4 regions of the Cytobacillus gottheilii genome follow, and region 4 is predicted to be linked to each of the others. Evidence: riboswitches for the same ligand, from Rfam matches in the RefSeq annotation. Region 4 holds a riboswitch; each other region holds the start of a gene.

Region 1 (7,466 bases), 1.2 Mb from region 4:
GTGAATTCCGCCAGCGTTTACGAAATCGTAATCATTCTCAGCGATTTGTGCCTCAAGATAAGGGATGTGCTGGAAGTAGTTAGCATCAATATCTCCAGCCTCTAAAGCTTGGTTTGGCAAAATATAATCTTGGAATGTAGTGATATCCAGTTCAAAGCCTTTCTCTTCTAAAAGAGGTTTTGCTTCTTCTAAAATTTCAGCATGCGGAACGTTTGAAGCGCCAACTTTAAGTGTTGTCGTTTCAGCTTCTTCACCGCCGCCTGCATTGTCTCCTTCAGTACCTTCATCAGAAGTTCCGCAAGCAGAAATAATTAGTGCTACTGTTAAGGCTAATAAAATTGATAACCATTTTTTCATCTTTTTTCTCTCCTATCGTTTGTCTAATTTTGATGTTATAAAATCACCAATGAATTGGATGATAAATACAATAATTAATATAATAATCGTTGCTACAAGCGTTACATCTGCACGGGTACGCTGGAAGCCTTCTAAATAAGCGAGGTTTCCAAGTCCGCCTGCACCAATTACACCAGCCATAGCTGTATAACCTACTAACGCAATGGCAGTAACTGTAATACCAGAAACTAATGCTGGCATTGATTCAGGTAGAAGCACTTTCCAGATAATTGTGCTAGTTTTAGCACCCATCGATTTCGCTGCTTCAATAACCCCTTTATCAATTTCCCTCAAACCTATTTCAACCATTCGGGCATAAAATGGCGCTGCTCCGATAATAAGAGCAGGCAATGCTGCATTTTGACCAATCATTGTGCCTAAGATCAGCTTTGTAAAAGGAACTAAAAGTACAATTAAGATAATAAATGGAATAGACCTAAAAATATTAACAAAGGCACTAATGACTTTATTAACAGGAGCATTAGCCCAAATATTTCCTTTGGCTGTTAAAAAGAGCAGCAATCCTAAAATAGTACCCAGGATAAAGGTTGCAAAAACCGATATAGCCGTCATATATAATGTTTCTAATGTAGCTTCCCACATTTTATCCCATTGGACATTTGGAATGAGTGAATTAACCATTAGAAATCACCTCCACTCCAACATTCTGGGAATGGATATAGTCGATTGCCTTAGCAATTTCCGTCTGTTCCCCATCAAGATGAATAAATAATGTTCCATAAGAACCCTTTTGTGTTTGTGATATTTTCCCTTGCAGAATATTTACTGTAACCGAGTAATGACGAATTAAATTCGTAATAAGCGGCTGTTCTGCAGCCTCACCAACAAAGCCAAGCTGAATGACTTGCCCCTGTGGATAAAGGTCGAGTAGATGCTGAACAGTTTCCTTCGTCTCTTCCGGTTCAGTCACTTGCTGTACAAATCTCTTTGTAATCGGTGCAGTTGGGTTTTTAAATACTTCAAGAACAGGTCCTTCTTCAACAATCTGACCATTCTCCATCACAGCTACACGGTGGCAAATTTTGCGAATTACATGCATTTCATGTGTAATAAGTACAATGGTTAAGCCAAGTCGTTCATTAATATCGACAAGCAGTTCAAGAATTGAGTCTGTTGTCTGTGGGTCTAACGCAGATGTTGCCTCATCACACAGCAGCACCTTAGGATTATTCGCCAGTGCTCTCGCAATGCCAACCCTTTGTTTTTGCCCTCCGCTCAGCTGGGAAGGATATGCATCCTCTCTCCCCTCTAAACTAACAAGACGGATGAGTTCATCCACTCTTTTTATTCTTTCCTGCTTCGAAACGCCTGCGATCTCCAGTGGAAAGGCAATATTCTCTCTAACATTTCTGGACCATAGCAGATTAAAGTGCTGGAAAATCATACTGATCTCTTGTCTGGCCTTTCTTAAGTCACTGCCTTTAATGCGTGAAACTTCGTTATTGGCAACGACTACACTGCCTTCAGTAGGAATTTCCAAACCATTTAGCATACGGATTAATGTACTTTTCCCCGCTCCACTGTAGCCAATCACTCCAAAAATTTCGCCTTCTTTAATTTCAAGGTTCACTTGATCAACCGCGTTGACCTTCCCTTTTTTCGTTGCAAATATTTTCTTTGCATTTTTTATAGAAATCATATGTTGTTTCACCCTCTCATTCCTGACATTGCCTATACAATAGTTTTTGATTGGACGATGCCTTTCATTCTCCTCAATTTCAGAAAACACATTAAAATATCTTTTAACCAGTCAAATTTTCCAATTCTTGAAAACTAGCAAAAAATAAAAATGCCTTTCTGTTATGAGCAGAAAGGCATTAAAAAAAGTCCTTTCTCTCATCTATCAAAGCCATAAGCTTTGAGTGAATTGGCACCATTTCATTTTCATGACGGTTGCCGGGCTTCATAGGGCACTTCCCTCCACCTCTCTTGATAAGAGCTAAACATCTATATTCAATTCGTTTACATTCATTTATAAATTACGAATGCTATCGTATCACGGTCATGATAAGGGTGTCAACTAAAAAAGTGAATTCCAAAATATTCTATATCTGCTCTGATAAGACTTTGTTTAAGCTTTAGCGGCAAGTGTTGTGATTCCTGTTGCCGCCTCAATCGCCTGCTCTAGATCCTCAATTAAATCTTCTGCATTTTCAATTCCGACAGATATGCGGATTAAATCTTCAGGCACTCCCGCAATTTTTAATGCTTCATCGTCCAGCTGCTGATGGGTTGTGCTTGCAGGATGGATAATTAAGCTTTTTGCATCGCCTACATTGGCAACGTGTGCCCAAAGATTAAGGTTATTAATTAAAGCAGCACCAGCTTCTCTTCCGCCTTTAATGCCAAAAACAACAACAGACCCTGCACCTTTTGGCAGATATTTATCTGCTAAAGCCTTGTCTGGATGTTCTTCATCTCCAGGGTATAACAGCCAATTTATAGCAGGATGGCTTTTGAGATAGCTGATAATTTTCTTTGTATTTGCCACATGCTCCTTCATGCGCACGTGCAAAGTTTCAATTCCTAAAGTGAATTGGAATGCATTTTGCGGACTTAAAGCTGGACCCAGATCACGCAAAAGCTGAACACGTGCCTTTGTGATATATGCAGCCTCACCAAGCGCCTCACTGTAAACTAAGTTATGATAGCTTGGATCGGGTTCAGTAAAGCCTGGGAATTTCGGTGAATTCCAGTCAAACTTGCCGCCATCTACTATAATCCCTCCCATCGTTGTTCCATTGCCGAGAAGCCATTTGGTGGCAGAGTGGATCACAATATCTGCACCGTATTCAATTGGCCTGCACAGATAAGGAGTAGGGAAAGTATTATCAATAATTAACGGTATGCCATTTTCATGAGCAATAGTCGCTACTGCTTCAATATCCAGCACTTTTAAGCTGGGGTTACCAATTGTTTCTGCAAATACCGCTTTCGTTTTATTCGTAATTGCCTCTCTAAAAGCTTCCGGATCTTGCGGATCAACAAACTTTACATTTATCCCATACTTAGGCAATGTGACTGCGAACAAATTATAGGTGCCTCCGTATAAGTTAGATGCGGCGACAATTTCGTCTCCGGCACCAGCAATATTTAGTATTGATAAAGTAATTGCAGCCTGACCACTTGAAACAGCCAGTGCGCCGATGCCACCTTCAAGCAGTGCCACTCTTTCTTCGAACACACTTACAGTCGGATTATGTATCCGTGTATAAATATAACCTGGTTCCTTTAGTCCAAAAAGGTTTGCAGCATGTTCAGTATTTTTGAATTGATAAGCATTATTTTGATAAATTGGAACTGCCCGAGCACCGGTTACTGGATCCGGTTCTAATCCTCCGTGAATACCCAATGTTTCGAAACGATATTTTTTTTTCCTTTCAGTCATGTCGATCTCTCCTTTTAATTGGTTTTCGTTTGAGTATCATCATGCTGCATTCGCTCCATACGATAATTCGTAACAGCGAAAGACCCTCTTCAAGAAGAAGAGGGTCTGGAATTCACAACTCTTCTTATCTTTCAGAGCATCTGCTCTGCTGGATTTAGCACCGTGTAATTAACCGGTTGCCGGGTTTCGTAGGGCCAGTCCCTCCACCTCTCTTGATAAGAATATTAAATTTTCATATTTGTTTGAAATTTTAACATATAGGATATACCCAGTCAACAAGAAACCATTAATTTTTTCCAAGATATAAAATTGTTTCTAATAAAAGAATACTGCGAAAAGGGCCTTTTATTTGGATTGGCTGTTCTTTCATCAGTTGCCGCAGCTTTATTTTTTGCTGAAAAAGATGAGTCAGAGTTGTTTTAGGGCCATAAATCTCCATCTCACATTCCATTTGAGAAGTAACATCAGCCCTCCCGTCTTCAATCCGTAAATATAGGTGTTCAGCCTCGCTATGAAAATGCACCGTCAGCCTGCGATTCTGCAATACTTGAAAGACATGCTGTTTTTGCTCTAATTCTTGAATAAAGGATTTAGCCAGCTGTTCCATTGGAGTACACCTCAAAATTCTTAGTCTATATAAGCTTTATTCCGTGGAACTGCGTCTTTATCCTGCATATTTTATTCAACAAATTAACCAAAAAAAAGACAATGACCGCTGCTATTACGGTATTGTCTGGGATTATTTCCTGAGAAATATGTCAGTTGAGAGCAGGCTACGCTGTCATTTGTGCGATTTTTTTAGGATTAAAGCGTTTAAAGACAATGAGGAAATAAAGTGAACCTATTAAATACAGTATCGCCGTAATCGTGAAAACAGTAGCGTATCCCCAATAAGAACCATACATCATCACAATACCCGTTGAAACAGGTCCCATAACTGCCCAGCCTAAATTAAAGACCATCTGGTTCACAGAGCTGGCAAATCCTTTCATAGAATCGTCAACTTTTGACATCATCAGTGACATTTGTATAGGATTTCCCGCATTCATTAAAGCCTGCCGGAAAAGAAAGCCGATTGCTGCAAGCCAAAGCTGTTCTGTATAAGCGGTTAAGAGTAAAAATGGCAGTGATGATAGCTGTAAAATAACGACCGCTTTCACTTCACCAAATCTTTGTACTACTTTAGGTCCGATAATCATGGCTACTGCAGTCATTGCCTGCCCAAGTGAGATAATCATCCCGACTGCTGAGTTTGAAGCGGCAAAACGATCTGAAAAATATAGATTTAAGTAAGGTATAACTAATCCTGCGCCGACACCAATAATTAATTGTGCGACTGCAAATAGAACGACAATCTTTAAACTATCTTTTCTTGCCGACAAGGCAGCCTTTACGGAATCAGACTTAGATTTATCAATAGAATTCGTCACCTTGCGGCTTTCTTGGAACTTTATAATCGGGAAGATTCCAATTAGGAAGATAATACCTCCCAGCATCAGTGTAACTCTTATGCCGTTCAGTTGTGACATAAACAATGAGAAGAAATCAGTTAATAATCCGCCGCTGAGGTTGCCAATGACATTTGCCCCAGTCATAATGGCAAAGTGAATGCTGAATAAGTGCACCCTTTGTTCTGCTCGAGAGTTTTCAGCGAGCCAAGGAATACTTGAGACTTGTAAAAAAGCAGATGTTAGCCCAGTTGCAAAAGCAGCCGATAATAACATTGCCGGCCCTTCAGCCAGGCTGCGGATCATCAAGACGGCTCCGGTTGCGATTGCACCATAAAGCATAATGTTTTTTCTGCCAAACCGATCGCTTAATAAGCCTGCTGGAATAAGGATGATTGCCGTTGCCAGTGATGTCAATGAAATCACTTGCCCATTCATCCCATCCGAATAGCCTAATTCACGAATATAAAAGTTGTAAATAACCATAAAAATACCTAAACCAATTTGTGTAAAAATATTGGCTAGAAAGGCACGCCGGATATTTTGATTATATCCTTTAATTTGGTGAACCCACTCTTTATAGAACATGCTCTTATCGCCTCAAGACTTCTTTAGAAATTTTGTTAATATTTCGCATCCCTAAATATAATATTCTTAATAAAGGCAATTGTAAATATATTTCGATGACAAAACGATACATTTACTAAAAAACAACATTCGCTTCAAACTGTTTTTATGATTGTGAAGATATTCTGCCTAACGGGCGGCATTCTTTTTGCATTGCTAAAATGCACTCTTAACAGCATGCCTAATTAAACCAACAACCTTATACTAAGAAACATTGAAAACAAAGAAAAGGCTAGGAATTAGCTCCCAGCCTTTCTCTTATACACCAGACATTTTTTCCAATAAATAAGGAACTGAATGAAAGGCATATATTTTTTCAGTAACTTCACCATTATGAACGATCAACAGACATGGAACACTTTCGACATTCCACTTCTCTGCAAGTGTCGGCATATAGTTTAGATCTGCCTTCCTTATTGCGGATTCTGTTAATAACTCATTTACCACAGTAAGCATCTTGCCGGCCATTTGACATGTGCCGCACATAGGTGTGTACAAATAAATAAATCCTGAAAAATCATTCTTCAACGCACTTTCAATTTCTTGCTGTGACCATTCAAGCATAATACTCAACCTCTATCTAAATACTCTGTGTAAACATCAATATTAGCACCTAAAAGAACTGTCGCCAAGTGATGCACTGGTGCTGTGGCAACCTCTCTGTACATTTTATCAATATACAGATGAGCTGCCTCTGGCATCTCCCGCTTAAACTGTTTTCTAAGTTTTTCACCCGCGTCATCGGCATCTACCAATATATATACATCCTTATCAAATAACTCATCAATCAATTCATCCAGCTTTGTGACGCTTATGGTGCCATTGGTGCAGATAATCTCAACGGGTTCTCGAATAATGTCCTTCACTTTCCTTTTGTCAGAAGTGCCTTCCACAATAATAACCTTTTCAGAATTGTAATCAAACATATTCATCACCTTGGAGTAGTAGGATTATATTGCCGCCCTAATTTGTATATTTTATGTACTATATTCACTATTCTATACAAATGTGTAATTTTCCTTTTAGAAGGTACGGAGAAACTTTGGTTGTTTTCAAAGGTTTCCTATTAGAACCATATAATAAAAGCCAGCCCTTTAAAAAGGCTGGCTTCACATATATTAGTCTTCTTTTACCATTTCATCATATTGCTCAGAATCCATAAGGCTGTCAACTTCACTAGCATCTGACAACTCTACTACTACCATCCAAGCATTTTCATATGGAGATTCGTTTACGAATTCTGGATTGTCGCTTAATTCTTCGTTAACTTCGACAACTTTACCGCTTACTGGTGCATATAGTTCTGAAACTGTTTTTACAGATTCCACACTGCCGAAAGGTTCGTTGACTTTTAATTCATCGCCAACTTCTGGAAGCTCAACAAATACGATGTCACCAAGCTCAGATTGTGCAAAGTCTGTTATTCCAATACGGACTTTCTCTCCCTCTGTTTTAACCCATTCATGCTCTTTTGAATATCGTAATTCTTTTGGTGCACTCATTTACTATCCCTCCATTTATATGTGTATCTATGATCTAAAGAAAAGTGTAAGCGCCTTGCTCAGCTGCTAGACACTATTCAAAAT
Region 2 (7,466 bases), 570 kb from region 4:
AACATCATTCGTGACAGGGTTTCATGGATTTGGAAATCTATGATTATTGCCTCTCCTCTTTTACTTTCTGGTCTCATTTTGGTGATTTTAAGTATATCAGAGTAATCATAAAAAAAAGGGGCTGAACTTTTAACAGTCACAGCCTTTTTATAATTGAAAAGGAAGCGCCGAACTATGCAAGGACTACATGCAATTGTATCCCCTTCATCATTCCACCTTAAATGGCGCGGCCAAAGCACCTATTGTTGCTCGATATTCTCCAGGAGTAAGGTTATAATCCAGATCACTGACTTTTAAGCTTAAGGAAGAAGTTTCATGGGCAGGATGCCCTATAGCTTGCTCTGTAAAAGAATCAGCCTTCATCGGTACCTGGTACCATGTATCTTCCTCCTTTTTTTCTAAGAAGACATGCACACCCGTATAAAATTCTTCTTCACTTTCATTCATTATATTCACTTTAATTTCATCCACAGATGTTGGATATACTGGTTCCTCTGTTTCAACCCTCACTCCGTCTTCTGAGTTAGGACGGCTTTGCACAGCCTCTTCCTCCAGTGATCCTTGGCAGCCAGTAATAATAAGCAATAACATAATAGATGAAAATAGAAAAATCTTTTTCATATAAGCCGCTTCCTTCCTTTTAGTATATTTACCCTTATTTTTCTTGATAACGGCTCCAGGCACCCGTAGCAAAGGCAGCACATATTTCTCCTATAAATCTAAGAAAGCCTACAATGAGTTCCATGCTGAACAACTCCTTTTCTTTAATTTTAAAGGAAAATATAAAGAATGTAAATTTATACCATAATGTGCTGTATACATTTTTGCACACTATAAACATTCTTTTACCCAAAACAAAAACCAATAATAGACAACCATCTCCAGCATAAAGAAAAAAACTAGATTTACAGCCAAGAGTCCGTTAATATAATATTAAGAAAATTTTTATAAAGAGAAGGGGAGTCTATCATGGCACAAGAATTAAGTCATACATATTATAAAGAATTAATCAATTTACAGGATGCAGCTGGGGTAGAATCACAGTTTCAGAGCTTACTGGAAATACCGATTGAATCTGTTTCTGATCTGGAAAAATGGCTGCTGGAAGAAAAAACGTTCTTACATAAATTAGATGAAGCGATGACAGGTCACTTAGTAGACTTTAACCGCAATACAGAAGATGAAGATATAAAGGCGACATATCTTCATGACCAGCAGGTGATCCTGCCGCTAATCATGAAATATGAAGCAAAACTAAATGAGAAACTGTGTAATTCTCCTTATTTTCATGAACTAAATGAAGATCGTTATGGGTTAATGAGACGTGCTCGTGAATCGAAAGTGAAATTGTTCAGAGAAGAGAATATTCCGTTAATGGTTAAAGAGCAAGAGCTCAACACCAAGTATAGCGAAATTATGGGAGGTTTAACCGTTGAATGGGAGGGTGAGGAAAAGCCATTTCCATTCATTCAATCACAGCTTGACCATCTTGACAGAGCCATAAGAGAAAAAGCTTATCACAAGATGATGGGAGCATATCGTCAAATCAAGCCAGATATGGATTCCATTATGGATGAACTCGTTCAGCTGCGTCATCAGATCGCTTTAAATGCAGGCTTTGAGAATTATCGCGATTATATGTTTGTCGCTAAAAATCGTGAGTATAGTGTGCAGGATTGCTATGACTTCCATGAAAATGTTGAAAAGCACATCATTCCCGCCTGGAACCGTCTGGCAGAGGTGTTCAAGTCCAAGCTAGGTGTCGATACATATCGCCCTTGGGATAACAATGCTAAATTGATGAAAAACGCACCATACACGGATGTGGCTGATCTGATGGATGGCGTTTCTGAGATGTTAGGCAAGACAGATGCCTATTTTGCTGAACGTTTCAATTATATGAGAGAGAATGGTTTACTCGATCTAGGAGATCGAAAAGGTAAAAGCCCTGGCGGTTTTTGTACTTCATTACCTGTTTCAGGAGAAACCTTTGTTTTTGCAAACTTCAGTCCATCCTTCTTCTCTCTAATTGCACTCATTCATGAAATGGGACATGCGGTCAATGGATACCTTGAGTTTTCTGAGCATGGTCCTACTGAAGACTATCAGCTTCGCATGGAAGTGGCTGAATTATATTCACATGGAATGGAATTACTGTTATTGGACAAGCTTGATCGTTTTTATCCGGAAGCAGAAGATTTTAAGAGCGCACAGCGTGAAGAGCTGAGACGGGCATTTACGATGTTATTCGGTCCATTATCAGGGGATCTCTTCCAGCATTGGATGTATACAAATCCAAACCATACTGCAAAAGAGCGAGATGAGAAATACTTCGAAATCTCTAAACGGTACGGTTTAAGCCCTGTCGATACTACTGGCTTTGAAGAAGAAGTTGGAATGAGCTGGGCTGGCACCCTTCATTATTTCCAGGTTCCTTTCTATAATATTGAATACTCCATTTCAATGCTTGGTGCACTGCAATTACTGGAGAATTATCAGAAAGACCCGGCAAAAGCAATTGAAGATTATAAAAAAGGTGCTGGTGCTGACTATAACCAAAGTATTGCTGCTATTTATGAAGAAACAGGCGTAAGCTTTGATTTTACAGAACCAGCTGTGAAAAGAATGGGTGAATTCCTGGAGAAAGTGATTCAGGATATTAACTAACAGAGGCTCTTAGCCTTTACACGCGGAAAATGGCACAACTAGCACATGAAGCTGGTTGTGCTTTTTTCTTTCTTTGGCAAAAAACAAAGTGGCGAGACAAAACTAAAACCATATTTCTAGAATGCTTATATTCAATGTCATGGTTTGGTTATTTAAACAAGACCGTTACAATGCGCTCCGGTCCCTCCGCACCATTTCACTCATGTTTGTAATAATAAATAATTAAAAAAACCGAATGATTAGAAAGATTTACCTCCTAACCATTCGGATCTTAGTCGTAATAAATACTTATGCCCCAGTCCCTTCCAACTTATATATTTACTGATACTGAGTAGTGTTCTTCCAGTGTCTTCTTCAATAACGATGCCAGTTCCAGCATTCCATATTTTCCTGCTTTTGCTTCTGCATCGGAATTATAGTTGGTGTTTGTATTAATATCATAGGTGTAAATGTCGCCGTCAGCGTTTTTGATAAATTCAATACCAGCCACTTGAATATCATTTCTCCCCAACACGTCTTTATATTTTCCTATGATATCATCATCAAAGCCTTCAATGATTTGAAACTTAGGCTTCTCTTCAACCTCATCTCCTACTGGACAGAATAAGTCTCCAATCTGGCAGGCATCAGCCGGGCATAGTTCGAAGCCCTCTGATGTATCCACCCGAACAGCATAAACAAATTGGCCTCCGACAAATTCACAGCGGGTGATGTAGCTTTCTGGCGATTGAATATATTCCTGAATAAGGGTAATTCCATCAACAGGCTCTTCAAATGCTGGTCCCTCGACATATGCTTTCAGAGCGTCAATACTCTGGAATAATTGCACACCCAAACCTTTGCCGGCACGGTTATGCTTCGTGATAAACGGCTGTCCTGCGAAAGCTTCTGCTGCTTTTAAAATCTGCTGTTTTCCAACCGCTGCAATCGTTTTTGGTGTTTTGACACCAGATTTTTCTAACTCCAGGTATTGCAGAACCTTGCTGACTTCAAGCTTTAGCGCACTTGTGCCATTCAGTACAATACGTCCATGCGCTTCCAGCCAAGCTAATACCTGTCCGGAAAATTCAGCGGCAAAACGGTGGTCACGTGTATGAGAAGAAGCACTCATTCTGCTGTAGAATATTCCTTCCGGCGGTTCTGAAGATAAATCCAGTGTTCCTTCGTCTAAATGCCATTCTTCATAAGGAACACCAAGCTCCTCTAGTCTATTGGTTAAGTGGACGGTCCACTCACTATTTTCATGGATTACATATACTTTGGTCATGTTCGGGACCCCTTTCTAGTTTTTTATTAAACTGCGTTTTTGCTCAACTAATGGCATAACCTGTTTTGCAAATCGTTCCATTTCCTCTAATTGAGGTGAAAATTGCAATAGCAGCAAGTCTAAACCTTTTTCTTCATATTGCAGAATTCGCTCGGCAATTTGCTCAGGTGTTCCTACTAAATTTGGACGCAAGCCACGGTTGGAAACAGAGTAATCCTGAAGCTGAATCTGCTGTTCTAATTGTGATTTCGTCGTGAAATCTTTAAAGCCGGCATATGCACTTGAATCCTTTACTGTTGTGATCTTTTCAAGTTCAGCAAAAGCCTCTTCTTCTGTATCACGGCAAATCACATAGGCGGCCATCCCGAATGAACTAAAAGGCTCATTGCCAGTTTGGGCACGTCTTGCCTTCATATCAGCAATTTTTTGCTGTATTTCTTCAACCGTTCCGCCATGCATCACATAGGCATCACATTTTTCGGCAATGGTTTGCTTGCCTTTTTCACTTTCCCCGCCTGCATAAAGAATCGGATTTGGTCTTTGAACAGGCTTTGGCGCAAGCTTTGTATCTTTTAAATCGTAAAATTGGCCAGAATATTGGAAGGTTTCTTCTGTCCATAACCCTTTTAAGACATCAATAAACTCCTCGGTACGGGCATAGCGCTCGTCATGTTCGGTGAAAATTCCAGCATATTGGCGCGCCTCTTCTGCCCACCAGGCAGATACTACATTAAGAGTAAAACGACCGTTGCTGATGTGATCAATATTGGCTGCCATTTTTGCTGCAACGGCAGGATTATGAAAACCAGGGCGGATCGCCGTCATAATTTCAATTTTCTCAGTAACCGCGGCAAGAGCAGCTGCCGTAGACCAGGCTTCAAGCGAATCATGCTCTGGCCCTTTAATATCATTTAAATATAATTCCGCGATTAATGTTGTGGAATATCCCCATTGCTCAGCACTTTGAATCACATTTTTTGCATAATCAAAAGTTGCAGGCATTTGTTCATCTTCTACATTACGCAGCCATCCTCCAAATATCGGCAGCCAAAAACCATATTTCATCTCTCTTCGCCCCTCTGACAATTAATTATCTACTTTTCCTATAACTTAAGTAGGATTAATAAACAATGAAAAAACTCTCCTCCTAAGAAGAGAGTTTTATAAACCCTCTTCTCATCTTTCAAGCATTACGCTTGCTGGAATTGGCACAGTGTTCACAAGAACCTGCTGCCGAGGCTTCAAAGGGCCAGTCCCTCCACCTCTCTGGATAAGAAGAAAATATTCAATTTTTCATTTATTTAATAAGGATAATAAATTAAATTCATACAATTGTCAATAAATTAATTCTACTCTCTAAATATTAAGTAATTTACCTATTACCTTCTAGACAAATAAATTATTTTCATGTAGAAATCTAAACTATTCATTTTTCACATTCAAACACTAGACTTTAAACCTGCTGACAACCACTTTTAGATCATCTGCTAAATTGGATAGTGCTGCTGATGAAGCAGCTATTTCTTCCATTGATGCAAGCTGTTCCTCTGCGGAAGCTGCCACGTTTTGTGAATGGGAAGATGTCTGTTCTGATACGTTAATAATCCCAGAAACGGTTGCTGACACTTCTTGTGTACTAGCCGATATTTGTTCAGAAGTAGCTGCCATATCATTCGTTTGCTCTGTTAATCGCCCCATATAATCAAGTATTTCCTTGAAGTTTTCGCTCGTCTGATTTACAACTGCTAACCCTTTTTTCACATCCAGAGTTACTTGTTCTATGGACTTGTTAGACTGCTCCATATCTGCTTGTATTGTTTTAATCAGTGCAGAGATTTGCGAAGAAGAGCTTTGAGATTGTTCAGCAAGTTTTCTTACTTCATTTGCAACGACAGCAAATCCTTTTCCATGCTCTCCTGCTCTAGCAGCCTCTATTGCTGCATTTAATGCCAGTAAATTTGTTTGATCCGCGATGTCAGTGATCGCTTTCGTTATTTTCTCAATTTCCTGGGATCGTATTTCAAGTGTTTTTATGACCTCTCCGCTTGCTAAAACAGATGAGTTTATCTCATTTATTTGCATTACTGTATTACTGACAAATAAACCGCCCTCTTTGGCTTTTTCAGCAGCAAGCGTACTGACTTCTGAGACTGCTGAAGCATTTTCAGCAATTGAGTGTATGCCCTTTGCAACTTCTTCAAGAGCTAAAGCACTTTCTTGCACATTTTCCGTTGATTGTTCGGCTCCATTCGCTACTTGTTGAATTGATTCTGTAATCGTCTCTGTGGCAATGCTCGTTTGCTCTGAGCTTGCAGTTAACTGTTCCGACGAGGAAGCTAGTTGTTCTGATGTTTGAATAACTTCATCTACCATCGTTTTAAGATTTTGAGACATGTGGTTGTAGCTCACAGCTAAGGAACCAAGCTCATCTTTTGAATGATCCTGAACTTTCGTCGTAAAGTCCCCATTACCAGCCCTTTCAAGAGCTTTGGTCATAATGGCAAGTCTCTTTTTCATTTTAGATGTGAATAGATAAACGATCGCAACAGCTAAGGCTATTATAATCAATAAAACAATGGTGAATTTTGTTAGGAAAGAAGATAGTATTTGATTAATTATTTCTTCTGAAGCACCAACATAAAAGATCCCAATCACTTCACCCGATGAAGAATGGATGGGCATATAGGCCGTTTGATACATATTCCCTGCCACATTTGCTTCACCATAATAACTTTCTCCATTATTTATGACAGTGTCCACTACCTCAGAAGAAGCTTTGGTACCAATCGCACGCTCTCCATCGATCATGACATTTGTCGTTACACGGGTATCTTTAAGAAAGATGGTTACAGTGTCGCCCGTATCTTTCCCTATCACATCTACTATTTCAAAGTTTTCATTTATTTTTGCAGACCCTTTATATAAATCATTTCCTTTAACTTCCCAATCACCTGGGTACGTATTGTCGATATATCGATAAGCTAAACCTAAATCTCCCTTTGCTTTCTCTGTTGCAAATTCTTTAATCCCTATTGATACCTCATGATTTGCAACAAACCCAATAACTGCTGACAGAATCACAATGATTGATATAACAATCAAATTTATTTTTGCAGCCAGCTTAAAATTAAATTTCTTGATTTTCCCCAATGCACTTTCTCCTATTCGATCTGATATTCATTTTTATATCTCCCCAAAATACTATCGGCTAATATAAGATAAACATTAATACGGTTTTTACCGAAAAGAAAAAATAATTTTTACTTGTAAATTTCCCCTATGTAATCGATAGACACCTTGAATGGTTACAGATTTTCCTGTTCTCCGGTCTGCATGCAATGAAGCAATGCTTACATCACAAACAAAAGAGCTGCTGATCGATTAGGATCAGCAGCTCTTATTAGATTTCCTTTTGATATATAGTGGATTCAAAGGTTTTTATTGAATCGTTATTTAAAATACCTGAAGAGCTTCTACATTCGCAAAAAAATCCTCCATCTCTTCATAATCCATTGACCATTCTGAGATCCAG
Region 3 (7,466 bases), 1.3 Mb from region 4:
CGGCGGAAGAGCTAGAGTCATTGAAAATGGACTGGTCTTTGAAAAGGGAGGCGTTAACTTTTCTCATGTTTATGGAGCACTTCCTGAAACCATGTCTGCAGGACTTAAATTGCCTAGCGGGCATGAATTTTTAGCTACTGGTGTTTCTATTATTATGCATCCTGTCAATCCCTATGTACCGATCATTCACATGAATGTCCGTTATTTTGAAATGTCGAATGGAGATAAGTGGTTTGGTGGCGGAATTGACCTAACACCTATATATGTTGACGAACAGCAGGCGGATTATTTTCATCGCAGCATAAAGCGTCTATGTGATCAACATGATCCAAATTATTACCCGGCATTCAAAGAGTGGGCAGACCGTTATTTCTATATAAAGCATCGCCAGGAAACGCGAGGAATCGGCGGTATTTTCTTTGATCGATTAAGAGTAGATGAGAACACATCGATTGAAAAGCTTTTTGATTTTGTAAAAGATGTCGGTGACTCGTTTGTGCCTATTTACAGTCAGCTTGTAGAAGAAAATAAACATAAGACATATGGTGAAGCGGAAAAAGAATGGCAGTATGTGCGCAGAAGCAGGTATGCAGAATTCAACCTCGTATACGACCGCGGAACAAAATTTGGTCTCGACACGAATGGCAGAATAGAATCGATCTTTATGAGCCTGCCCCCTCAAGCGAAATGGCTCTACAATTATCAAGTACAGCCTGGCAGTATGGAAGCGAGAACCTTGAGTTTGCTGAAAAAGGATGTAGATTGGATTAAAGAATAAAAACATTTATTCTCGTGAAGATTAGATGCTCAAGAAGAACAAGGTATATAAACTCTTGCTTTTACAAAAGTTCATCAATTAATTTTTGAATTTTAACACTTTGAGATTATAGTTATTCAAAGTCTAGATTCAGTCAAAAAATCTTTTCACATCTAACGGAAAGTGCCAATTCAGGAACCCTTTTGTAAAAAGCAACCTCTTAAAAAGATACAGTAATCTATGTTATCATAAGAACTAGTTTCCTAGGGTGAAGTTAATAATTGCTATTAAAAATTGCTGCTAAAAATGAAAGTATGCAAATAGAATACTATTTTAGGAAAACAGTTTTTAGGAGGTATTTGATGAATTGGGCTTTATTTTATGATGTTGAAATGTGGACGCAAATAGGAATATCTATAGGGATTTTCCTGTTATTTTTAGTGTTTAGGAAGTTATTTTCTAAATATGTTTACTCGTTAATTCTTCGGTTGAGCAACAAGGCGCCAACCGATATGTTAAGGCATATTTTCGTGTCGTTTGAGAAGCCGCTGCAATGGTTGTTTATCATAATAGGTATTGAAATTGCGTCTAGATATTTTCCATTTCGGCCAGCTCCAGATGGTTTCTTTGACAGTTTTATTTCTGCGTCAGTGATCGTCCTAATTACTTGGGGCTTATATAACTTAGCTTCAGCATCATCGATTTTCTTTGCCAAAGTAAAGAACCGGTTTAAATTAGAAATTGATGATATTTTAATTCCGTTTATGTCGAAAGCTATTCGAATCATAATTGTTGCGATCAGTATTACCATCATTGCACAGGAATTTGAATATGATGTAACAGGATTTATCGCTGGGCTTGGCCTGGGTGGTGTGGCAATTGCGTTTGCTGCAAAGGATGCAATCGGAAACCTGTTCGGCGGTTTTATTATAATTACTGAAAAGCCGTTTACGATCGGTGACTGGATCATGACGCCGAGTGTGGAAGGAACCGTAGAGGATATTACTTTCCGGAGTACCAAGGTCCGTACATTTGCAGATGCGATCGTAACTGTTCCGAATAATACGTTAGCAAATGAGTCGATCACCAATTGGAGTAAAATGGGGAAACGCCAAGTAAGCTTTAATATTAAAATTTCTTATGAAACACCGAAAGCCAAACTATTAAAAGTCGTGCGGCAAATGGAAGAGGAAATTAAAGGTCATAGCGAAGTGCACCCTGACTCAATCCTTGTCCGCTTTGACAAATATCAGGAAAATGGCTATGAAGTTTTCATCTATTTCTTTACAAAATCAACGGCTTGGGACGAGCATTTACGAGTGAAAGAAGAGATTAATTTTAGATTGATTGAGATTCTTGAAAATGAAGATGTGTCTATTGCGTTACCAAGCAGAAAGCTGTATGCAAGTGAGCCAGATGATGATAAGGGTAGCTTGCCGGCACCACAGGAGTCATAAGCTAAGAAAAAAGCTGCCGTCAAGGCAGCTTTTTGTTCTATTAGTAACCTAATTTATAAGATTCATTTTTCACTATTAAGCTCCAGAAAGGCTGGCTCTGTCTTTCCTTTTTCTAACGGATATAATTGATATCCGCCTGTTTCAGAATCAAAGCTCCTCAAAACGGTCATATTTTTGATTTCCTTTAAAACGAGATCAACGGTTAACACTTTATTTTCGCCTTTGATTAAATGACCGCCAAAGACGGCACCGTTGTGGTCACACATGGTTCCGTGTATATGGGTTTCAAATTGATCATCTCTTTGACAGACAATTCCCGTTCCATTCAGAAATTCAATTGGACCATTCCGGCTGATAAGCTCTCCGTAGCCAGCACCGATATTTGTCTCGGGCTTTTCCACCAAGTATACATAACCAGCTTTTTTAAGACTGCCAAAACAGCTGCTGATTGTAGCATATTTCATCTGATTTGCTCTGCAGACCTCTTCAATTCCAGAAAGTAAATCTGTACCAGGCAGCAGCCGGGCAACAACCGTTTTTCCCTCAAAACCTTCAGCAAAATGTGCACGTACAGTATGAGTCATACTTTTCTCCCTCTCGCATATATTTCTAACTAGTATATATTAAGTTTTAATTTTTTGAAAAAAAAGATATTGACATTCATTAATGGTTCATGTAGATTTTACCAATAAGGTTACCAAAAATTAAATATACTTGATTGATCTCTTATCAAGAGTAGCTGAGGGACTGGCCCTGTGAAGCTCGGCAACCGTTCATTCAACAGAATGAATTGGTGCTAAATCCTGCAAAACACGTTTGTGTTTTGGAAGATAAGAGAGGAAGCGTATCTTTGTATGCTTATGCCTCTCTTTCTTTTGAAAGAGAGGCATTTTTATTTATAAAAATTACTTTAGGAGGAACGAACATGAAAAAATGGGCAATCATCTTATCATCAATTTTATTAACTGGATTTTTAGCAGGCTGTGGGAGTGACAGTGCCTCTGGAGATGAGGCAGAGCCGCTTAGTGAAGAAAAACTATTAATTGGCGTTACAGCTGGACCGCATGAACAAATTGTTGAAAAGGTTAAAGAGGTTGCAGCAGAAGATGGATTAGAGCTTGAATTAAAAGTATTTACAGATTATGTTCTGCCTAATACATCGCTTGCAGAAGGTGACTTAGATGTAAACAGCTATCAGCACGAACCTTTTTTAAATCAATTTAATGAGGATCATAATACAGATCTAGTAAAGGTAGGAAAAACGATTTTAAATCCAATGGCCGTGTATTCAGATAAATTTGGAAGTATTGAGGATCTGCCGAATGGAGCCAAGATTGGTTTGCCAAATGATCCGACAAACGGTTCACGTGCCTTATTTATTTTAGAAGAAGCGGGTCTGATCAAACTGATTGAGGATAAAAGAGAAACGGCAACTATTTATGATTTAGAAGAGAATCCAAAAGAATTCGAGTTTATTGAACTGGATGCAGCGCAAATTCCAAAACAATTAAGCGAGCTGGATGCTGCTGCGATTAACACAAACTTTGCCTTAGAAGCAGGACTTAATCCGAAAGAGGATTCCATCCTCCTAGAATCATCGAATTCTCCATATGTGAACTATTTAGTTGTTCGGGCAGAAAATGAAAACGACCCTGTCCTTGAAAAGCTCAGAAATGCCTATCAGTCAGAAGAAGTGAAAAAATTTATTGAAGAAGAATTTCAAGGATCTGTTCTTCCAAGCTGGGAGGAATAATCTTTTAATCTAGATTCCAATGAAAGAAGGATGCTCGCTCCCGCTGCAAGGGACGCGAGCACCATTCTGCAAACAAAGACGGTCACACATTATATCTATCGAATGGCTGATCAGATTTGAAGGAGGTACAGCATGATTGTATTGGAAAATATTTCGAAAACTTTTTCAGGAAAAAAAGGAGATATTGAAGCAGTTCGGAATGCCAATATTGAAGTGAAGACAGGAGAAATCCATGGAGTAATCGGCTATAGCGGTGCTGGTAAAAGTACATTAATCCGCTGTGTAAATCTGCTCGAAAACCCAACCTCGGGCAGGGTGATTATTGGAGGAGAAGATCTCACTTCCTTATCAGAGCAGAATCTACGTGAAAAAAGAAAGAAAATCGGCATGATTTTTCAAGGGTTCAATTTATTAAAAACGGCAACTGTCTATGATAATATTGCCATTCCTTTAAGATTAATTGGCATCCAGAAGAAAGAAGTCGGCGATCGAGTAAAAAAATATTTAGAGATTGTGGGTTTAGCAGATAAAGTGAATGCTTATCCAAGTCAGTTATCAGGAGGACAAAAGCAGCGGGTCGCCATAGCCAGAGCCCTGGCCCAAGAACCTGAGCTGCTGCTAAGCGATGAAGCAACAAGTGCGCTTGATCCGGAAACAACAGATTCGATTCTCGAGCTGCTTTTAAAAATCAATAAAGAGCTGGGCATTACCATTCTGCTCATTACACATGAAATGAACGTCATTCAAAAAATATGTGATTATGTATATGTGATGGAACAAGGCAGTATTATCGAGCAGGGAACAGCCATTGAATTGTTTTCCAATCCGCAATATCCAACGACCAAAAAGTTTTTAAACACGATCGCACAGCGCAAGCTTTCATCCTCGCTTATTCAGCAGTTAAAGTTATCAGGAAATGTGCTCAGACTTACTTTTTTAGGCGAATCGACGGGACAGCCGCTGCTGGCGCTCATGAGTCAAAAATTTAATGTAAAACCCAATATACTAACCGCTAATATCATTGAATTGAAAAACGGAATTGTCGGGAATATAAGTATCCACTTGCTCGGTGAAAAGCAGGATATTGCCGCTGCTCTCAGCTATTTAGAAGAGCATGGAGTAAATGTAGAGGAATTGGAGGGATAACAAAATGGATCGATTTCAGCAATTTACAGATCAGTGGCTGCCGATTATCGGCAAGGCAGTCGTAGAGACTTTCCAAATGGTCGGTGTTTCACTTTTATTTTCCATTTTAATTGGTGTGCCCCTCGGCATTCTCGTTGTTCTAACAAGGCCTGGCCAATCGCTGCATAACAAATGGGTGTATGGCGGCTTAAATTTAATCATTAACATTATTCGTTCTGTGCCCTTTATTATTTTACTATTCTTTATTCTGCCTTTTACCAGATTTATCGTCGGGACAACGATCGGAGTCCAAGGAGTTATTGTTCCGCTTGTTATTTATACAGCACCGTATATTTCCAGGCTCATAGAAACAGCTTTATTGGAAGTGGATAATGGGGTGCTGGAGGCCTATAAAGCAATGGGCATCAAGACACGTCAAATTATTTGGAATGTGATGCTGCGTGAAGCACGCCCTTCTCTTATCTTAGGGTTAACGATTGCTACGGTCGGCTTAATTGGAGCAACCGCAATGGCTGGACTTGTTGGAGCAGGTGGTTTAGGGGACTTGGCTTATCGGTTCGGGCATCTACGTTATGAAGTTGACGTGATGTATGCAACGGTTCTAATTTTAATCATCTTAGTGCAAACCATTCAAACCATTGGCAACAGATTGGCCGCCCGTTTGAAAAAGGACTAGTGTATTTTGCGAGATAAGAATCATAGAAAGGAGGATGAACATTGGAAGAACTCTATTGGAAGAAGGAAGGGCGGATTGCGAGCATCATTATCAACCGCTCTCATAAAAAAAATGCATTCAATTTACACATGTTTCAGAAGCTTTCCGTTCTGCTGGATGAGATTGAAAATGATGATGAAGTAAAAGTACTCGTACTGTGCGGTGCAGATGAGTCTGCTTTTAGTGCCGGTGCGGATATCAGTGAATTTTTACAGAATCGGACTTCAGCAGAAAAAGCGAAACAGTATAATAACATTGCTCTGGAGACCGTTGAAAAGCTTTACCATTTTCCAAAACCCACTATTGCAGCCATACGAGGTTTAGCGATTGGCGGCGGATTAGAATTGGCACTTTCTTGTGATTTCAGACTTGCCTCACAAGAAAGCCTTCTTGGCATAACGGCTGCAAAATTAGCGATTATTTATAATCTGGCAAGCACGAAAAGGCTTATTGATGCTGTTGGAACATCAATGGCTAAAGACATGCTTTATACAGGAAAGCTTGTGAAAGCGCCGGAAGGAAAAGAGATTGGACTTGTGCACCATGTACTCCCGAAAGATGAACTTTTAACAACAGCATATGATTACGCTAAAGAGCTTTCTGAGAAGTCTTCACTGGCGTTAATCGGAACAAAGAAAGTCATTCATGCCGTTTTAAACGGTGCCATTGAAGAAGATGAAAAAATCGAGCAGCTCATCCTGGCCTCTTTTGAAAGTGAAGATTACCAGGAAGGCATTCAAGCGTTTCTAGAAAAGCGAAAACCAAATTTTAAGTAAGGATGGTGATGGAAATGGCTGTTCCTGTAAATAGTAAGGATGCCTTATTGCAAAATATGAATGCAGGCGATTATTTTCCCATTTCATACGAAGAGCTGGAAGAGCGTGCACAGACGGTGATGTCAGCAGGTGCTTTTGGATATGTACGCTCTGGAGCCGGCGGTGAAGAAACATTAAGAAGCAATCGGACAGATTTTCAAAAACATTCCATTGTGCCAAGAGTATTAACAGATGTATCTAGTATTAATACAAGCATTACGCTTTTTGAAAAACAATATGACCATCCCTTCTTGCTTGCACCAGTTGGCATGCTGAAGCTTGCTCATGAGGATGCTGATTTAGCTGTCGCTCAGGCAGCTGCACGCTATGGAATTCCATTTGTGCAAAGTACGGTTTCAAGTTATTCCATTGAGGAAGTAGCAGAAGTTTCCTCCCTAAGTCCAAAATGGTTTCAGCTTTATTGGTCAAATAATCGCAGTGTTTCCTTCCATATGGCTGAACGAGCTGAAAAGGCAGGCTTTGAAGCAATCGTTTTAACAGTAGATACCGTGATGCTTGGCTGGAGAGAAGAGGACTTGCGGAACCGATTTTCCCCGCTTAAGCTTGGCTATGGCAAAGCTAATTATGAAAGTGACCAGGTATTTCTCCAATCTCTTCCTGATGAAAGTGAAGAAAGCATCATTCAAGGTATCCTAAATAATATCCATCATCCGTCTTTAAATTGGGAAGATGTGGCTGAGCTTAAAAAACGAACGAAGCTGCCGATTCTTTTGAAGGGAATTCTGCATCCCAAAGATGCCAAATTAGCGGTTGAGAATGGAATTGATGGCATCATTGTCTCAAATCATGGCGGCAGGCAGCT
Region 4 (7,466 bases):
TTTTCACATTTAATGCTGATATTACTGAGCTGGCAAATGCTGATTCTTTCGCTCTCTGTAAAATTGAGCCTCTTGAAAATCTTTTTAGATTTGGAAAAGTAGTATTTATACGAAGTGACTCTTGTATAAACAAGCCTTCCTTCCGTCGCTCCTCTGGCACAAGCACAATACCTGATGTGATCGCATCTTGCGGATGTTTGTTATTCAATTTCCTGCCAGACTTTCTTAACATTCCGTTCTTTAACGGTGATGCGCCGGCTATCGCTTTGGCCAGCTCTGATTTCCCAGCTCCAACTAAACCTGCTATTCCTAACACTTCTCCCTTTGAAACAGTAAAAGACAAATCCCGGAGCTTTCTTCCATCAGAAATTCTTTCTGCCTCAAGCAAACAATCTCCAATTGATTTACCCTTTGTCTCTGCAAATTGTTCTAATACTTTTCCAAGCATAGCTTCTACTACCTGCTCTTGAGACATCGTTTTTGTTAGTCCAGAGGTTATATTCCTGCCTTCCTTCATGACTGTTATCCGATCACTGATCTTAAACACTTCCGGCAATCGATGCGAAATATAAATACAGCCTACTCCTTGTTCTTTTAAGTGAGAGATGATATGAAATAAGCGATCTGCTTCGAAGACAGATAAGGGAGCAGTCGGCTCATCAAAAATAATAATCTTTGCTTGTGAAATCATAGCCCTGGCAATTAACACCAGCTGTTTTTCAGCCAATGAGAGCTCGAATGCCGGCCGCTCTACATCAATTGTATCTGCTTGCAGCTGTGTTAAAACCAGCTTCGCTTCTTTATGCAGCTTCTTTTTCGAAACCCACATACTCTTTTCAGCTGCGAAGGTATCGAGCAAGATATTTTCAGCAACAGATAAATCAGGAACAATGGCAGTATCTACTTCCTGATACACACAAAAGACACCATGGTCTTTTGCAGATTTAGGATGTTTAAAAACAACAGCTTGGTCATGCAGTACAATGTCTCCAGCATCAGGCTCATAAACACCAGACAAGATTTTCATCAGAGTGCTTTTACCCGCTCCATTAGCACCCAGGAGAGCATGAACCTCACCCATTCTCAAATTAAAGGAAGCTTTATCTAAAGCTTTTGATTTTCCGAAGGTTTTCTCAATATGATTCATTCTCAGTATTTGTTCGTTTGCCAAAGAATTTCACCTCTACATGTAAGGAGCTGCCTACATGTTATTTTCATAGACAGCTCAGATTTAAATAGAAAGATAGTTTGTAACTATTTATTTGCCTTCCAGTTCTTTAAGATCAGCTGTGTAGCCTTGATCACTTACTCCCCAGCCATCAATATACTCGTGCAGTTCTCCAGTTGTAATAGAATGATCAGGCAGTTTGCTTTTTTCAACAAATACAGGATCTAAAATGATTTTGTCTTCTGGTGATTCTCCATTGATTTTCTGATATAAATAGCGGACTTGAATACGTCCAATATCCTTTGGATCAACAGCTGCTGTTGCTGCCCATGGGCTATTTTCTGCTTGAATCATCTGCAGGTCCTCATCACTCATGTCGATGCCATAAACTTTAATGTCCGTGCGACCTGCCTGTTCAAGCGCACGAACGGCTCCTTTGGCAAATTCATCCCAGGCAGCCCACACTGCTGTGATATCTCCTTCATTTGGAAACTGCTTTAATATTGCTTCCATTTGTGATTGAGTGTCCAGCGCTGTATTGGCAGTTGCAGCACCAAATGATGCAACTTCTTTTATGTCCGGGTTGCTTTGCATAAATTGTTCATAAGCAATTTGCCGGCGTTCCATTGGAGCAAAGCCTGCTACCCATATTTTTACGATATTCGCCTTTCCTCCAGCATCTTCTGCAAGCTTATTTAATGTCATTTCAGCCATTTGCTCATCACCCTGCTGTAAGACAGGAACTCCCTCAACCTCTACGTCAGCATCAAAAACGACTACAGGAATATTTGCTTCCTCTGCCTTTTCAATGCCTGCAGTCAAGGCTTCTTTTGTACCGTGATCAATTAAGATCCCATCAAATTTTTGGTTGATTGCTGCATCCAAATTAGAAGCCATTTTCGCCAAATCACCTTCAGAAGTAAAAACGGTCACATCTCCTCCGAATTTTTCTGCCTGCTCTTTTACACCTTCAATGTATTGAGCTGAAAATGTTCCTAAATTGATTTGCATAATGAGAGCTATTTTTTTATTGGCTAGAGGATGCTCTTTTTCATCTGCAGAAACCTTTCCGCCTGCAGGCTCACTTGCGCTTTCCCCTTTGGGCTGACACCCTGTTAATAAGACAAGTAGTGAAATAATCGTTATAAACACCAGTGTTAAAGGTTTTTTCATTGTGATACTTCCTCTCCAATTTGCTCACCAAGGGTATTGTGAATGTTTTTTTGATAATCAGGATAGATAATCCCTTTTTCTGTTATAATCCCCGTTATGTATTCATTAGGGGTCACATCAAATGCAGGGTTATATACCAGCGTTCCTTCTGGCGCAATTCTGCTTTCTCCAATATGAGTTATTTCTTTCTCATCTCTTTCTTCAATTGGAATTTGTGTACCGTCTGCAAGATTTAAGTCAAACGTTGATGATGGCGCAGCAATATAGAACGGAATTTTAAAAGCTTTTGCTAAAATAGCCAATCCCAATGTACCGATTTTATTGGCACTGTCTCCATTTGCTGCTATACGATCAGCACCTGCAATGATGGCCTGCACTCCTTTTGCCTGAATTGTGTGAGCGGCCATGCCATCGGTAATTAATGTCACCTCTACCCCTGATTGCTGCAGCTCCCAAACCGTTAGACGGGATCCTTGAAATACGGGTCTTGTTTCACATGCATAAACATGAAACTCCTTGCCAATTTCTGCACCTAAATGAAAAGGTGCCAGTGCTGTTCCATATTTTGCAGTGGCAATAGAACCTGCATTGCAAATGGTCATAACATTTCTGTAATCACCAAGTACAGACAGTGCATATTCACCAATCTTCCGGCAATGTTCCTCATCCTCTTTGTGAATAGCTATTGCTTCAGCTAAAAGGATCGCCTTTGCTTCCTCCACTGTTTTCGCAGTCTCTGCTTTTTTCATTAGTCTTTCAAGAGCCCAAAATAAATTCACAGCAGTTGGCCGGGAACCTGCTAAGTAAATGTATTGTTCATGAAGCTCCTGTTGAAAGTCCTCTAACTTTTCTGCTGAGAATTGACTTGCTCCGATTGCCAAACCATATGCAGCTGTGATTCCGATGGCAGGTGCTCCTCGAACCTTTAAACTGATAATCGCATCAAAAACTGCTTCTATTGTGTCTAAATGTATATATTCAATAACATGCGGCAGCTTTTGCTGATTTAAAATGGTTAGTTGATCTTGATTCCAAAGAATTGAAACTGGAATTGTCATGATATTTCCTCCTCCAATCTGCCAATGAGGTCTGTAATAGAAGTCCATTGGCTTCTGTTTAAGATGAGTGTCGTTCCAAGTTCAATGGCCCTTTTCTTAAACAAAATTCTTTGATCTTTAGGCTCAATTCCATCCAGGTCTTTTACATGAGATAGTCCGATTGTTCTGCGGATCAGTTCACAGCCTGCGAACCCTAAAGTATCCCTGAAAACTTTTTGTAAAAAATCCTCTTTCACTCCTTCTGTTTTAGAAAAAGGTTCAATATTATGACTTTCCCATAATTCAGAAAACGTGGAATAAAAAACATCCCAAGTCGTTCTTATGTGAGTATGAATCATGTCTCTTTTTACACCTGTTCTGACAATAGACTGAAATAGTAAGTTGCCGATAAACTGGCCGACATCAAAACCAATAGGACCATAAAAAGCAAATTCCGGATCAATGACCTTTGTTTCTGCAGGGCCCGCAAAAATACTGCCCGTATGCAAATCTCCGTGTAAAAGGGATTCTGCTTCTGTTACAAATGACCTTTTCAATTTAGCTGCTTCAACCTTTAGCTCTGTGTTTTTCCATAGTTCGTAAACTAGTTCAGCAAGCTCCGGTTCATAATCATTCGAATCATGGTTAAAGAATGGATCTGTAAAAACTAAGTCCTCCGTGATTTTACATAGTTCCGGGTTTGAAAATTGTGCTGCAAGACGTTTCTTTTCAAAAGGATGAAGTGCAAAATCAGAGGTGAAAAAAAGTGTCTTTGCTAAATATTCTCCAATATCCTGTGATAGATTAGGATACTCAGCTCCGTTGATCAGTCCAATTCTAGCTATTTCTAAATGTGATAAATCCTCTATAACGGTAATGGCTAAATGTTCATCTGCTGCAAACACTTTTGGAACTAGATGGGGCACATATTCACCATGTTTTTTTAAAGCGTTTGCTTCGATCGTTGACCTCTTAATCGTCAGCGGCCAGCTTTCTCCTACAACTTTTGCATATGGAAGTGCCTGTTTAATAATGACACTTGAGCCTGTTATCCTATCACTTATCTTGAAGACATAATTTAAGTTCCCATCACCTATTTCAATGCAAGATAACGATGCGTGTTCAGGAAAAAGGTTCAGTTCTTTTGCTAAATGAATTGCTGTATCCTCTGTTAAGCTTTCGTATGATTGTTTTGCTAATATGGCCATGCCGCCACTCCTCTCAATGTAATTGCTGAGTTTTATGAAGCCGGCATTTTTTTTCGCAAAATTAAAAATGCCTCCTTCATCAGAAAGAGGCAATCGAAATTATCTATCGCCTCTTATCTCTCAGAAAGATTTCTCTCTGAATGGAATTAGCACCGTGCCCTCTGGCGCGATTTAACTGCGCCTCGTCTCACAACGATATTACGGTCGGTTGCTGGGCTTCATCGGGCCAAATTTCCCTCCGCCAGCTCTGGATAAGAGTGTAAATCACATATTCAAGTTGTTTACTTGAGGAAAATGTTAGCACCACTTTTCTGAATATGTCAAATGTTTTTTTATTTACTAAGCCACATATGTTTGAAAAATTACTTCTGCATACAATATTTTGATCATTTTTCAGCTGCATCCTCCATACTATGTATCTTAAACAGCTACCCTAAAAGGCACTAGCGTTGTTTAACTTATTCTCAAGAATAATTTCAGTTTTCGATCGTATAATCTGATAACCTCAATTTTAAAAATTCATAATTGACAGAATGAATTGGTGATGTAATAATACGGGATATATTCAGTTAATTTATAAAATTTCATTTTCTTATCAAGAGCAGGTGGAGGGACGAGCCCGATGATACCCGGCAACCGATCCAAATGAATGGACACGGTGCTAATTCTTGCAGCATTAGCTGGAAGATAAGAAGCTGTTAATACTTTTATTAACCTCTTCTTATGTGAAGAGGTTTTTTGCTTTTCAGCTATTATCCTAATGCTGCACAAAACCCTATAATCAAAGTGTTTAGGAGAGATTTATATGAGTGAAATCATTGCAACCTATCAAATATACGGAAAGCCCGGAAAACTGGAAGCTAAACTTGAAAGTATTGCCCTTGGATTAACTGTAGGATCTTGGACAGATCTCCCCGCTGTCGATCAGGAACAGTTAAGAAAACATAAAGGCAGAGTTGTGTCAGTGAGAGAATTCTATGATGATGAGCACCCTTCCCGCTTTGGTGAAGTAAGGGCAGAAGGAAAAATTGCTTATCCTTCCGCCAACTTTACCGCTGATTTGCCTGCCATTTTAACAACTGTTTTTGGCAAGCTCTCTTTAGACGGAGAAATAAAACTTTTGGACCTTGAGTTTGATTCAGATATAACAGCTCACTTTCCTGGTCCCCGCTTTGGAATTTCCCAGATAAGAGAGTCGCTTGGAGTATTTGATCGGCCACTTGTCATGAGTATTTTTAAAGGAGTTATTGGCAGGGATTTACCTTTTTTAAATGAACAGCTGAAAAATCAAGCATTAGGCGGAGTAGATCTTGTAAAAGATGATGAAATCTTATTTGAGAACGAGCTTACTCCTTTTAATGAACGCATTGTGTCATCGAGAGAAATTTTGCAGAATGTTTACGAGGAAACTGGACACCGAACTCTATATGCAGTCAACTTAACTGGGCGGACATCTAAGTTGCGTGACCAAGCCAGAAAGGCAAAGGAGCTCGGAGCAGATGCACTTCTTTTTAATGTTCATACATATGGGCTGGATGTACTCCAGGAATTAGCTGAAGACGATGAAATTGCCTTGCCTTTAATGGCACACCCTGCGTTTAGCGGAGCATTCATTTCTTCAGACTTCTATGGATTGTCAAGTTCATTAGCGCTTGGAAAACTAGTCCGCTATGCAGGAGCAGATTTTTCCTTATTCCCTTCCCCATATGGAAGTGTTGCAATGCCCCGAGATGAAACCTTAAGGATCGCTCAGGCATTGCGGGAGGAATCTTCCTTGGCGGCAGCATTTCCAGTACCATCTGCGGGCATTCACCCCGGTTTAGTGCCTAAGCTAATCAATGATTTTGGAACAGATTGCATTATCAATGCCGGCGGAGGAGTACACGGCCATCCCCAGGGCGCCATTGGAGGAGGTAAAGCATTCCGGCAAGCTGTCGACGCAGTATTAAAAGGCATTACACTTGAGGAGGCAGCATCTCAGCATAAAGAATTAAAATCGGCTTTAGACTTATGGGGAGTTGTATGAATGTGAATCCAATTATATTTTGCGATTTTGACGGCACGATTACTGAAAGTGACAATATTATTATGATTATGGAAAAGTTCGCTTCTGCTGAAGCGAATGAAATCAAAAATGCCATCTTAAACGAGGAGCTATCCATCCAGGAAGGTGTCAAACAATTATTTTCACTGCTGCCCTCCTCTCTTAAAGATGAAATTATTTCTTATGTTTTAGAAAATGCAAAAATTCGTGAAGGCTTTGGTGAATTTATTTCATTTACTCAAAAACACGATATTCCGTTATACATTGTCAGCGGGGGAATTGATTTCTTCTTACATCCTGTATTAGAACCCTATGGACCTTTTGAGAACATATTTTGCAATCATGCAGAGTTTTCGGGTGAGAAGATTAACATCGTTTATCCTCATTCATGTGATGATTTATGTTCTTCCCAAGGATGCGGATGCTGCAAGCCATCGATTATTCGTTCACTTTCAGATCAAGACATGGAAACAATTGTGATCGGAGATTCAATTACCGATTTGCAGGCAGCAAAGTTGGCAAACCATGTATTCGCCAGAGACTTTCTTATCAAAAAATGTGAACAATATGACATTCCTTACCAGTCATTCCATAACTTCTACGACATTATTAATAAATTAGAAGAAATGATTGAGGTAAAAATATGAATCTATATGAACAAAAGTGGAATGAATTAGCAGACATAAAAGATGAATTGGCTCAAAGAGATTGGTTTATGGGCACAAGCGGAAATTTAGCCATAAAAGTAAGTGATACTTCTTCACATTTTTATGTAACTGCAAGCGGTAAAGATAAAAAACAAAGAACGAATGAGGATTTTTTACTGGTCAATTTAG

What was found. A riboswitch is a leader RNA that binds a small molecule or an ion and turns the genes downstream of it on or off. The one in region 4 is predicted to bind S-adenosylmethionine.
Region 1: it holds a riboswitch for S-adenosylmethionine, as region 4 does, so the genes downstream of both, J1899_RS18865 (methionine ABC transporter ATP-binding protein) here and J1899_RS12685 (2,3-diketo-5-methylthiopentyl-1-phosphate enolase) in region 4, are expected to answer to the same signal.
Region 2: it holds a riboswitch for S-adenosylmethionine, as region 4 does, so the genes downstream of both, J1899_RS15610 (LLM class flavin-dependent oxidoreductase) here and J1899_RS12685 (2,3-diketo-5-methylthiopentyl-1-phosphate enolase) in region 4, are expected to answer to the same signal.
Region 3: it holds a riboswitch for S-adenosylmethionine, as region 4 does, so the genes downstream of both, J1899_RS19115 (MetQ/NlpA family ABC transporter substrate-binding protein) here and J1899_RS12685 (2,3-diketo-5-methylthiopentyl-1-phosphate enolase) in region 4, are expected to answer to the same signal.

What each region holds. Positions count from the first base shown of each region.
Region 1 covers NZ_CP071709.1:3,777,273-3,784,738, forward strand. The annotation lists gene J1899_RS18855 (MetQ/NlpA family ABC transporter substrate-binding protein) at 1-357, opposite strand, end outside; gene J1899_RS18860 (methionine ABC transporter permease) at 370-1,038, opposite strand; gene J1899_RS18865 (methionine ABC transporter ATP-binding protein) at 1,031-2,056, opposite strand; SAM riboswitch class I at 2,251-2,356, opposite strand; gene J1899_RS18870 (O-acetylhomoserine aminocarboxypropyltransferase/cysteine synthase family protein) at 2,489-3,805, opposite strand; SAM riboswitch class I at 3,927-4,027, opposite strand; gene J1899_RS18875 (SCP2 sterol-binding domain-containing protein) at 4,092-4,412, opposite strand; gene J1899_RS18880 (MFS transporter) at 4,579-5,841, opposite strand; gene J1899_RS18885 (thioredoxin family protein) at 6,139-6,444, opposite strand; gene J1899_RS18890 (toprim domain-containing protein) at 6,450-6,806, opposite strand; gene gcvH (glycine cleavage system protein GcvH) at 6,999-7,382, opposite strand.
Region 2 covers NZ_CP071709.1:3,139,418-3,146,883, forward strand. The annotation lists gene J1899_RS15590 (hypothetical protein) at 1-105, shown strand, start outside; gene J1899_RS15595 (immunoglobulin-like domain-containing protein) at 208-621, opposite strand; gene J1899_RS15600 (M3 family oligoendopeptidase) at 970-2,667, shown strand; gene J1899_RS15605 (ATP-grasp domain-containing protein) at 2,978-3,934, opposite strand; gene J1899_RS15610 (LLM class flavin-dependent oxidoreductase) at 3,950-4,999, opposite strand; SAM riboswitch class I at 5,108-5,211, opposite strand; gene J1899_RS15615 (methyl-accepting chemotaxis protein) at 5,381-7,084, opposite strand.
Region 3 covers NZ_CP071709.1:3,823,316-3,830,781, reverse strand. The annotation lists gene hemF (oxygen-dependent coproporphyrinogen oxidase) at 1-778, shown strand, start outside; gene J1899_RS19125 (mechanosensitive ion channel family protein) at 1,120-2,214, shown strand; gene J1899_RS19120 (PPC domain-containing DNA-binding protein) at 2,277-2,798, opposite strand; SAM riboswitch class I at 2,938-3,051, shown strand; gene J1899_RS19115 (MetQ/NlpA family ABC transporter substrate-binding protein) at 3,140-3,967, shown strand; gene J1899_RS19110 (methionine ABC transporter ATP-binding protein) at 4,100-5,113, shown strand; gene J1899_RS19105 (methionine ABC transporter permease) at 5,118-5,789, shown strand; gene J1899_RS19100 (enoyl-CoA hydratase/isomerase family protein) at 5,831-6,604, shown strand; gene J1899_RS19095 (alpha-hydroxy acid oxidase) at 6,619-7,466, shown strand, end outside.
Region 4 covers NZ_CP071709.1:2,570,521-2,577,986, forward strand. The annotation lists gene J1899_RS12665 (sugar ABC transporter ATP-binding protein) at 1-1,171, opposite strand, end outside; gene J1899_RS12670 (sugar ABC transporter substrate-binding protein) at 1,259-2,341, opposite strand; gene mtnA (S-methyl-5-thioribose-1-phosphate isomerase) at 2,338-3,399, opposite strand; gene mtnK (S-methyl-5-thioribose kinase) at 3,396-4,586, opposite strand; SAM riboswitch class I at 4,697-4,844, opposite strand; SAM riboswitch class I at 5,176-5,280, shown strand; gene J1899_RS12685 (2,3-diketo-5-methylthiopentyl-1-phosphate enolase) at 5,392-6,612, shown strand; gene J1899_RS12690 (2-hydroxy-3-keto-5-methylthiopentenyl-1-phosphate phosphatase) at 6,615-7,277, shown strand; gene J1899_RS12695 (methylthioribulose 1-phosphate dehydratase) at 7,274-7,466, shown strand, end outside.